One region of the Enterobacter cloacae complex sp. 394I7 genome, then DNA from elsewhere that is predicted to be linked to it. Evidence: predicted binding sites of a transcription regulator. Region 1 holds the regulator's gene; the other holds the start of a gene.
The links. Region 1 encodes Fur, which represses iron uptake genes when iron is present. Its sites were predicted from a motif close to ATAATAATGAGAACNACTATCAA; they were not measured.
Positions count from the first base shown of each region.

Region 2: a site for Fur is predicted at 4,114-4,136, ahead of zupT (zinc transporter ZupT). Genes of this name have one in related genera too.

Region 1 covers NZ_JBXWCR010000001.1:197,408-202,987, forward strand. Annotated here, with positions in the region: gene glnS (glutamine--tRNA ligase) at 1-696, shown strand, start outside; gene chiP (chitoporin ChiP) at 1,143-2,540, shown strand; gene AC2FAP_RS00950 (ChiQ/YbfN family lipoprotein) at 2,588-2,917, shown strand; gene fur (ferric iron uptake transcriptional regulator) at 3,026-3,472, opposite strand; gene fldA (flavodoxin FldA) at 3,761-4,291, opposite strand; gene ybfE (LexA regulated protein) at 4,447-4,734, opposite strand; gene ybfF (esterase) at 4,863-5,580, opposite strand, start outside.
Region 2 covers NZ_JBXWCR010000002.1:90,481-96,060, forward strand. Annotated here, with positions in the region: gene glnE (bifunctional [glutamate--ammonia ligase]-adenylyl-L-tyrosine phosphorylase/[glutamate--ammonia-ligase] adenylyltransferase) at 1-369, shown strand, start outside; gene hldE (bifunctional D-glycero-beta-D-manno-heptose-7-phosphate kinase/D-glycero-beta-D-manno-heptose 1-phosphate adenylyltransferase HldE) at 410-1,840, shown strand; gene ubiK (ubiquinone biosynthesis accessory factor UbiK) at 1,937-2,233, opposite strand; FMN riboswitch at 2,351-2,501, shown strand; gene ribB (3,4-dihydroxy-2-butanone-4-phosphate synthase) at 2,607-3,260, shown strand; gene zupT (zinc transporter ZupT) at 3,328-4,101, opposite strand; gene ygiD (4,5-DOPA-extradiol-dioxygenase) at 4,298-5,086, shown strand; gene AC2FAP_RS11525 (glutathionylspermidine synthase family protein) at 5,156-5,580, opposite strand, start outside.

The DNA.
Region 1 (5,580 bases):
ATCGCCTCTCTGGAATCCTGCATCCGTGAAGATCTGAACGACAACGCGCCGCGCGCAATGGCCGTCATCGATCCGGTTAAACTGGTTATCGAAAACTACCCGCAGGGCGCGAGCGAAATGGTCTCCATGCCTAACCATCCGAACAAACCGGAAATGGGCACCCGTGACGTGCCGTTCAGCGGTGAAATCTGGATCGATCGTGCTGACTTCCGCGAAGAAGCGAACAAGCAGTACAAGCGTCTGGTGCTGGGTAAAGAGGTGCGTCTGCGTAACGCATACGTGATCAAAGCTGAGCGTGTTGAGAAAGATGCAGAAGGGAATATCACCACCATCTTCTGCTCTTACGACGCTGAAACCCTGAGCAAAGATCCGGCAGATGGCCGCAAAGTGAAAGGCGTGATCCACTGGGTAAGTGCAACACATGCGCTGCCGGTTGAAATTCGCCTGTACGATCGTCTGTTCAGCGTGCCTAACCCAGGTGCAGCAGAAGACTTCCTGGCGACAATCAACCCGGAATCTCTGGTCATCAAGCAGGGGTATGCTGAGCCGTCTCTGAAAGCCGCCGAAGCGGGCAAAGCGTTCCAGTTCGAACGTGAAGGCTACTTCTGCCTCGACAGCCGTCACAGTACCTCGGAAAAACCGGTGTTTAACCGTACCGTTGGTCTGCGTGATACCTGGACTAAAGTCGGCGAATAATAACGCTGCTCTGGTCAATGAGAGACAAACGCCGCGTAATGCGGCGTTTTTTTATTGAATGATCATATCGTTAAGCGCGAGCAAAAATAATGTCTGCGCAATATTCAGGTCAATGTGGTGCTACTTATTTTTCTAAAAAAAGTTTGTATATTTCTGAAAAGAGTGAAGACCTGAAAATAACCAGTAATTTACACAATTACTGGCTTAAATTTAATGACTTGCCCCGCCAAATCTCGTCTCCCGCTAAATGTTACAAAGCACTACGAATTATGTGCACTTCGTCATAATCCTGACTTTTGCCCACTGAAAAGCATTGATAATTCGCGTCGCGAAAAATAACCTAAAGGCGGTAGTTAATTCGAGGGTATTTCTGACTACCCCTGACCTTTTGGTCTTTTATATTTTTCGCCGTTCAGGCGTTTTAATTCGTCAAAGAGGAATAATCTATGCGTACGTTCAGTGGCAAACGTAGTGCGCTGGCGCTGGCTATCGCCGGTGTGACAGCAATGTCAGGCCTGGTGATTGCGCCAGAGGCTAAGGCAGCAGGTTTCATCGAAGATTCTACCCTCACGGGCGGTATTTATTACTGGCAGCGTGAACGTGACCGTAAAGACGTTACCGAAGACAAATACAAAACCAACCTTTCTCACTCTACCTGGAATGCCAACCTCGACTTCCAGTCAGGCTATGCCGCCGATATGTTCGGCCTGGATATTGCCGCATTCACGGCAATCGAAATGGCGGAAAATGGCGACAGCGGACACCCGAACGAAATTGCCTTCTCGTCCAGCAATAAGGCCTATAAAGAAGACTGGTCCGGCGATAAAAGCGGTATCAGCCTGTATAAAGCCGCTGCAAAATTCAAGTATGGTCCAGTCTGGGCGCGCGGCGGATATATTCAGCCAACTGGCCAAACCCTGTTAGCGCCACACTGGAGTTTTATGCCTGGTACTTACCAGGGCGCTGAAGCCGGCGCTAACTTTGACTACGGTGATGCGGGTGCGTTGAGTTTCTCCTATATGTGGACCAACGAATACAAAGCCCCGTGGCATATCGAAATGGATAAGTTTTACCAGAACGATAAAAAGACCAAAGTGGATTACCTCCACTCGCTGGGTGCGAAGTACGATTTTAAAAACGACCTCGTGTTAGAAGCCGCCTTTGGTCAGGCTGAAGGTTATATCGATCAGTATTTTGCCAAAGCCAGCTACAAGTTTGATATCGCAGGGAGTCCGTTGAGTACCAGTTACCAGTTCTACGGCACGCGAGACAAAGTCAGCGATGGTGGCGTCAACGATATTTATGACGGCACGGCCTGGCTGCAGGCGCTGACCTTTGGCTACAAAGTGGGGCAGGTGGATTTGCGTCTGGAAGGGACATGGGTGAAGGCGGAAGGGCAGCAGGGCTACTTCCTGCAGCGTATGACCCCGACTTACGCATCTTCCAACGGTCGTCTGGATATCTGGTGGGATAACCGCTCTGACTTCAACGCCGACGGCGAAAAAGCGGTCTTCTTCGGCGCAATGTATGACCTGAAAAACTGGAACCTGCCGGGCTGGGCGGTGGGCGCCTCCTACGCGTATGCCTGGGACGCCAAACCGGGCGACATGGCCACACCGGATGCGTACTACGAACCGAACTACCGTCTGAAAGAGTCCTCTTACAGCCTGGATGCCATCTATACCGTGCAGGATGGACGTGCGAAAGGCACGATGTTCAAGCTGCACTTCACGCAGTATGACAACCACTCTGATATTCCAAGCTACGCGGGCGGTTACGGCAACATCTTCCAGGATGAACGTGACGTGAAATTCATGGTTATCGCACCATTCACTATCTTCTGATGAACGCTCCGGCGGGTTCCGTCCCGCCGGAATGGAGACTGCACATGATGAAAAAAATGGTAATCGTCGCGTTGCTGGCCTCGGGGCTGGTGGCTTGCGCCCAGGACCCGGCACCGAAAGAAGATTCTCGCCTGAAGGAGGCTTACAGCGCCTGCATTAACACCGCTGAAGGCTCACCGGAGAAAATTGAAGCCTGCCAGAGCGTGCTGAATGTGCTGAAGAAAGAGAAGGCGCATGAGCAGTTTGCGACGCAGGAAAATGTTCGCGTGATGGACTATCAGGCCTGCATTCAGGCGCGTAAAACCGGTAACGATCAGGAAGTGGCGAAGCGTTGCGACCAGATCTGGAAGGAAATACGCAGTAACAACGGAAATTAATTAAGCGTGTTAAGGCCCGGTGGCGCTGTGCTTACCGGGCTTTTTTTCGCCGGGTGACAGGCAAAAAAAAGCCAACCTTGCGGCTGGCTCAGAGTATGAAAGTTCGACTTATTTGGCGTCGTGTGCGTGATCGTCTTCGCGGCAATCACCTTCAGCACAGTGACCATACAGATACAGGCTATGGTTGGTCAGGCGGATACCATGACGAGCAGCGATTTCACGCTGACGTGCTTCGATGGAATCATCACTAAATTCAATGACCTTGCCACAATCCAGGCAGATCAGGTGATCGTGGTGCTGCTGCTGGGTCAGTTCGAATACAGATTTACCGCCTTCGAAATTATGACGGGTAACAATGCCCGCGTCATCAAACTGGTTCAGCACGCGATAGACGGTTGCCAGCCCAATCTCTTCACCCATGTCGATAAGACGCTTGTAAAGGTCTTCCGCACTGACATGGTGATTGTCTGGACCCTGAAGCACTTCAAGGATTTTTAACCGAGGAAGCGTAACTTTCAGGCCAGCCTTCTTTAATGCGGTATTGTTGTCAGTCATGCGGAATCTGTCCTGTTGCTAAACGATTCACTTCTGGAGGAAGTGACAGAAAATGCACCTGGAATAATGCGTCTCATTATAGAACTGCCATGGCTAAATGAAAACTGCAAGTCTCAGGCAAAGTATGCTTATAAAAACGTGGTATCACCGACAAACTTACTCAATGGCACCCCATTTTACCTGGGAGACATTGTACAGGTCTGGGCGAAAAAGTTAAAAGATTGTAGCGATTAATTTAATCGTTTGACCCGGTTCCTGGGCGCAACCGGGGTTGCGCCACACTAACAATCAGGCGTTAAGAATATCGTCCAGGTGCAGTTCTTCGCGGATCTGCTTCACCCACTTCTCAACGCGCTCTGCGGTCAGTTCTGGCTGACGGTCTTCGTCGATCGCCAGACCCACGAAGTGGTCGTCATCGGCCAGGCCTTTAGACGCTTCGAAGTGGTAACCGGCAGTCGGCCAGTGGCCTACGATAACTGCACCATTCGGTTCAATGATATCGCGGATAGTGCCCAGCGCGTCACAGAAGTACTCAGCGTAGTCTTCCTGATCGCCGCAGCCAAAAAGGGCGACCAGCTTGCCGTTGAAGTCCACTTCTTCCAGCGTCGGGAAGAAATCATCCCAGTCACACTGGGCTTCACCGTAGTACCAGGTTGGGATACCCAGCAACAGGATGTCATAGCCTTCGAGATCTTCTTTGCTGCTCTTGGCGATGTCATGCACATCGGCAACGTCTTTACCGAGCTGTTTTTGAATGTTTTTTGCGATATTTTCGGTATTGCCGGTATCACTGCCGAAGAAAATGCCGATGATTGCCATGAGTAAAATAACCTCTTGAAACTTAATGGTATGGTGGCGCAATTTGTCCACGGATAAGGGCAATAATAGCAGAACTGGCAACCCCGCGGAAACAGCTATCGCGCAGGACTGCACTCTGTGCTACATGAAAAGGGTAAGAAAGGGGATTTTCAGACTTATGCCTGGCGGCGCAAGGTCTCAAGCTGGGCGATCAACATCTCTTCAATGAGCTCGCTACGGCTGATATTACGCGCTTCAGCCAGTTCGTTAAGCGCATCGACGGCGTCGGCATTGAGCTTCAGTTCGACACGCTTAAGCCCACGATTTTTATCGCGTTTAAGCTGGTTGCGTTTATTAATACGCAGCTGTTCATCGCGCGAAAGCGGATTCGTTTTCGGTCGTCCCGGTCGACGCTCATTCGCGAACAGATCTAGTGTCGTACGGTCCGTTTGTTCTTTGGCCATGATTCTGAGACTTCGGGGGAAACAAGCCGCCCTGCTATTGCCCGGGCGATGAGCGCGCCATCATACATCACCAAAAACGGCACGCCAACGACTGGAAGCCCGCAACCTTCCAGTCGCTCTCTTTTTAATCAATTCGCAGTATCAGAGAGATAGCGGCGGATGGCGCGTAACACGGCGTCAGGTTTTTCCGCGTGAACCCAGTGTCCGGCACCGGCGATGACATGGGCGCGGGCCTGCGGGAATTGCGCCAGCAAGGTGTCGCGATAGGCGTCGGTGACATAAGGGGAGTTACCGCCGCGAATAAAGAGGGTAGGGTGTTGCCAGGCGGGCACCGTATCCCAGCCGACGATGTTGTTGTACTGCGCCCAGAGTACCGGCACGTTGAAACGCCACTGGCCGTCGACAAACGACTTCAGCAGAAACTGAATAACGCCTTCTTCATTAAGATGTTCGCGCATGACGGCTGTGGCCTGTTGGCGGGTTGAAACCCCAGCCTCTGTCACCGCATTGATGGCAGCAAAAATGTCGTCATGACGGCGCACGTCGTAATCCACCGGGGCAACGTCGATCACGACCAGACCGTTGATTCTGTCCGGTGCCAGCGCCGTCAGGGCCATTACCGCCTTGCCGCCCATAGAATGCCCGATGAGCGTCACCTTCTGAAGATGGTTGGCATCAAGCGTATCGAGCAGATCCTGGGCCATTGCCGCGTAGGTCATCTCCTCTGAACGCCCGGAAAGACCGTGATTTCGCATATCGACCTGCAAAATATCGTGATCGGTAACCAGATCGCGCGCCAGCACCCCCAGGTTATCCAGGCTGCCAAAAAGCCCGTGAACCAGTACG
Region 2 (5,580 bases), on a different contig from region 1:
ATGCGCGCGCACCTGGGCAATAAGCATCGCGATCGCTTTGATATTAAAGCGGATGAGGGCGGCATTACCGATATTGAATTTATTACGCAATATCTGGTGCTACGCCATGCGCACGCTAAACCGAAGCTGACCCGCTGGTCTGATAATGTGCGTATTCTGGAACTGCTGGCGCAAAACGACATTATGGATGAGCAGGAGGCGCAGGCCTTAACGCGCGCCTATACCACGCTGCGCGACGAGCTGCACCACCTGGCCTTACAGGAGCAGCCTGGCCACGTTGCGCTGGACTGTTTCGCCACTGAACGCGCGCAGGTCACCGCCAGCTGGCAGAAGTGGCTGGTGGAACCGTGCGTAACAAAACAAGTGTGATATTATCGCGCGCAAATTGTGAATCTTTCTGGAGTCAGGAATGAAAGTAACACTGCCAGAGTTTGAACGTGCTGGAGTTATGGTTGTCGGGGATGTCATGCTGGATCGCTACTGGTACGGGCCGACCAGCCGCATCTCTCCGGAAGCACCGGTACCGGTAGTTAAGGTCGACACCATTGAAGAGCGTCCTGGCGGCGCGGCAAACGTGGCGATGAACATTGCCTCTCTGGGCGCGCAGTCGCGTCTGGTTGGCTTAACCGGCATTGACGATGCGGCGCGTGCGCTGAGCAAGTCGCTGGCGGACGTGAATGTGAAGTGCGACTTCGTTTCGGTTCCGACACACCCGACGATCACCAAACTGCGCGTTCTGTCGCGTAACCAGCAGCTGATCCGCCTCGACTTCGAGGAAGGCTTTGAGGGCGTTGATCCTGAGCCGCTGCACGAGCGCATTAACCAGGCGCTGAGCACTATCGGCGCGCTGGTGCTGTCCGACTACGCCAAAGGTGCGCTGGCAAGCGTACAGCAGATGATTCAGCTCGCGCGTAAAGCCAATGTGCCCGTGCTGATCGACCCGAAAGGTACTGACTTTGAGCGCTATCGCGGCGCAACGCTGCTGACGCCAAACCTCTCTGAGTTTGAAGCGGTGGCGGGCAAATGTAAGACGGAAGAAGAGCTCGTTGAGCGCGGCATGAAGATCATTGCTGACTTCGAACTCTCCGCGCTGCTGGTGACCCGCTCCGAGCAGGGGATGACGCTGCTGCAGCCTGGCAAAGCGCCGCTGCATATGCCGACCCAGGCGCAGGAAGTGTATGACGTGACCGGTGCCGGCGACACGGTCATTGGCGTTCTGGCGGCGACGCTGGCGGCAGGGAACTCTCTGGAAGAAGCGTGCTACTTCGCTAATGCGGCAGCAGGCGTGGTCGTCGGCAAGCTGGGGACTTCCACCGTTTCGCCGATCGAACTGGAAAACGCGGTGCGCGGTCGTGCCGATACCGGTTTTGGCGTGATGAGCGAAGATGAGCTGAAAGTGGCCGTTGCCGCCGCCCGTAAACGCGGTGAAAAAGTGGTGATGACCAACGGCGTGTTCGACATCCTGCATGCCGGTCATGTCTCTTATCTGGCCAATGCGCGTAAGCTGGGCGACCGTCTGATTGTGGCGGTGAACAGCGATGCGTCGACGAAACGTCTTAAAGGTGAAACGCGTCCGGTGAACCCGCTGGAGCAGCGCATGATCGTGCTGGGTGCACTGGAAGCGGTGGACTGGGTGGTGTCGTTTGAAGAAGATACCCCGCAGCGCCTGATTGCCGGTATTTTGCCGGATCTGCTGGTGAAAGGCGGCGATTACAAACCGGATCAAATCGCAGGCAGCGAAGAGGTCTGGGCTAATGGCGGTGAAGTGATGGTGCTCAACTTTGAGGATGGGTGCTCAACCACCAACATCATCAAGAAGATCCAGAAAGACAGCAAATAAAGTCAGCCAATAAAAAACGGGCCATCTGGCCCGTTTTTTTTCACCCTCTCTTTGCAGGAGAGGGTATCTTCGCAAACAGCCCGTTATACGTGGCTATTATTCTGCTTCATCAACCGGTGGAATGGCCGGTGCCGGTTTTACTTCCGCTGGCGTATTGCGGTTTTCCAGCTCGTTCAGACGCTGCTCCAGCAGGGCCAGCTTCTCGCGGGTACGCAGCAGAACCTGCGTCTGCACGTCAAACTCTTCGCGGCTGACTAAATCAAGGCGAACCAACTGCGCCTGCAGCGTCTGGCGGATTTTCTTCTCTACGTCATCCCCAAACTCACGAATACCTTTTGGCATAGACTCATGAACCTGGCGCGCAATTTGCTCAATTTTCTTCGGGTCAATCATTGTGGCTTCCCTTGATAAGACGGTGTTAATGAACATTGTAGCGCGTCATGCCCCAGGATAAAGGAGATTTTATGTCTGCGCATTGCCCAGGGTAATCAATCGCGTTATAGTTATCTCGCTTATTCTCAGGGCGGGGCGAAATTCCCCACCGGCGGTAAATCAGCGTAACGCTGAAAGCCCGCGAGCGCTTTGGGTCACCACTCAAAGGACAGCAGATCCGGTGTAATTCCGGGGCCGACGGTTAGAGTCCGGATGGGAGAGAGTAACGATCAAGTCGGGCCTGGCCCGCTCACGTTATCTTTTTGCCGCTTATACGGCGCTCCTAAGACTGCCCTGATTCTGGTAACCATAATGTTAATGAGGTTTTTTTACCATGAATCAGACGCTACTTTCCTCTTTTGGCACTTCTATTGAACGTGTTGAACATGCACTGGATGCACTGCGCGAAGGCCGCGGCGTGATGGTGCTTGACGATGAAAACCGTGAAAATGAAGGCGACATGATTTTCGCCGCCGAAAACATGACCGTTGAGCAGATGGCGCTGACCATCCGTCACGGTAGCGGCATCGTGTGCCTGTGTATCAACGAAGACCGTCGTAAGCAGCTCGACCTGCCCATGATGGTTGAAAATAACACCAGCGCCTTTGGAACCGGTTTTACCGTGACCATCGAAGCGGCACATGGCGTGACCACCGGCGTGTCGGCGGCTGACCGTCTGACCACCGTACGTGCCGCGATTGCCGATGATGCGAAGCCATCAGACCTGCATCGTCCAGGCCACGTCTTCCCGTTGCGTGCGCAGGCCGGCGGTGTATTGACCCGTGGCGGTCACACCGAAGCGACCATTGACCTCGTGACCCTGGCAGGCTTTAAACCTGCGGGCGTACTGTGTGAACTCACCAACGACGATGGCACCATGGCGCGTGCGCCGGAGTGCATCACCTTTGCCCGTCTGCATAATATGCCCGTGGTGACGATTGAAGATCTGGTGGAGTATCGCCAGGCGCACGCGCGCAAAGCCAGCTGAAAGGGCTGATGTGAAAAAGCCGGGGAAACCCGGCTTTTTTGTTGTGAGACGTTAATGCGCTATTGTCTTAGCCGATCCCTGCTGTTTGCAGCAGCACCAGGCTCAAGCCCATCACCGACATACCGCACAGCACGCCATAGCTTGGGTTATTATTCGGATCGATCTCTTTCGCCAGCGGCATCAGCTCATCCACGGAGAGCGCCACCATTATCCCGGCCACGGCGGCCATGATAGCGGCCATCACCACAGGCGAGACCAGACTGCCCAGAATCAACCACGCCAGCACGCCGCCGAGAATTTCGGCCATCCCCGAGATCCCCGCCCAGAAGACCGCAGTCCGTTTCGAGCCCGTGGCGGCATAAACCGGCCCGGCCACTGCCAGTCCTTCAGGAATATTGTGCAAGGCTACCGCCAGGGCGATACCAAAGCCCATCTCCAGATTGCTGCTGGCGGTGACATAGGTTGCCACGCCTTCCGGGAAGTTGTGCAGGCTTATGCCGAGCGTTAACAGAATGGCCGTGCGCTTAATATTGCGCGGCATCGGGGTCACACTTTTTTGCATTAAATCCTGCGGATGCGCGTGCGGCAGCATGCGGTCGAGGGCAAAGTAGCCAAGCAGGCCGAATACAAACATGCCATACCCCAGCACCGGAGACATGCCTTCGGTGCCCAGTGCGGCAGGGAGCATCTCCATCAAAGAGATGAGCAGCATGATCCCGGCAGCAAAGCCCAATGAGAAGGCCAGCACGCGGTTAGACGGCTTTTGACCAAGCACACCGAGAATGGCACCGATGAACGTTGCGGCGCCCGCCAGTATAGTCAGGATCAAGGGGACTGACATGCATTGCTCCTTATGATAATGATTATCATTAATATTAATGGTTCATTTCGGTCAAAGCGAGAGGCGAAACCCTGCTTTACACATTCCTTACATTCAAATTTCCTGATGATGATCTTCACGCTTATCAGCGTTCATCCGGGCGAGATTGCGCGTAATGTAGAACCATTAAATTGACACCTTCTGTAAGGATATCACCATGACTTCTTCCCGTATGCCAGCACTGTTTTTAGGCCACGGTAGCCCAATGAACGTTCTGGAAGACAACGTCTATACCCGAGTATGGCGTCATCTGGGCGAGACGCTACCGCGTCCGAAAGCGATTGTGGTGGTGTCTGCGCACTGGTTTACCCGGGGCACGGGCGTGACCGCAATGGAAACGCCAAAAACCATTCATGATTTCGGCGGCTTCCCGCAGGCGTTGTACGACACGCACTATCCGGCACCCGGCTCGCCAGCGCTGGCCCGACAGCTGGTGGAATTACTCGCGCCTGTGCCTGTGGCGCTGGATAACGAAGCCTGGGGCTTTGACCATGGCTCGTGGGGCGTACTGATAAAGATGTATCCCGAGGCGGACATCCCAATGGTGCAGTTGAGTATCGACAGCACTAAACCTGCGGCCTGGCACCTGGAGATGGGGCGAAAACTGGCGACCTTACGCGACGAGGGCATCATGCTGATCGCAAGCGGCAACGTGGTACATAACCTGCGTACAGCGCGCTGGCACGGTGAGAACACGCCATATCCGTGGGCGACGTCTTTTAACGATTACGTGAAAGCGAATCTGACCTGGCAAGGGCCGGTTGAGGAGCATCCGCTGGTGAACTATCTGGATCACGAAGGCGGTTCACTCTCTAACCCGACGCCGGAACACTTCCTGCCGTTGCTGTATGTATTGGGCGCGTGGGATGGTCAGGAGCCGATCAGCATACCGGTCGATGGTATTGAGATGGGAAGCTTAAGTATGTTGTCGGTGCAGATTGGATAACGTATGTGTGCCTTTCCCAAAGAGAAAGGGCCGGGGTGAGGGCTTCCGCTCGCACCCCGGCACACCCGATCACTCGACGAAAATGTGCGGATAGAACCGTGACAGATCCTGCGTGATCAGCGCGCGATCTTCGCGGATGCCAATCCCGGCTGGCTGATCGTTGATGAGCCAGCTGCCAATCAGGGTATAGCTGTCACCAAACTTCGGCAGTTGATAAAACGCCTGGACGATCATTCCTTCCTCGCCGTAAGGCCCTTCAACGGCTTCCAGCGTTTTGCCATTTTCAATAATCGACACGTTCGCCCCTTCGCGGGAGAAGATCGGTTTAACGACGTATTTCTCCATCGGCGGGTGATCGTCTTCCGCAAAGTAAGCCGGCAGCAGGTTCGGATGGTTCGGGAACATCTCCCACAGCATCGGCAGCAGGGCTTTGTTGGAGATAATGCTCTTCCACGCCGGCTCCAGCCAGCGCACGCCGGCGTCTTCCAGCTTGG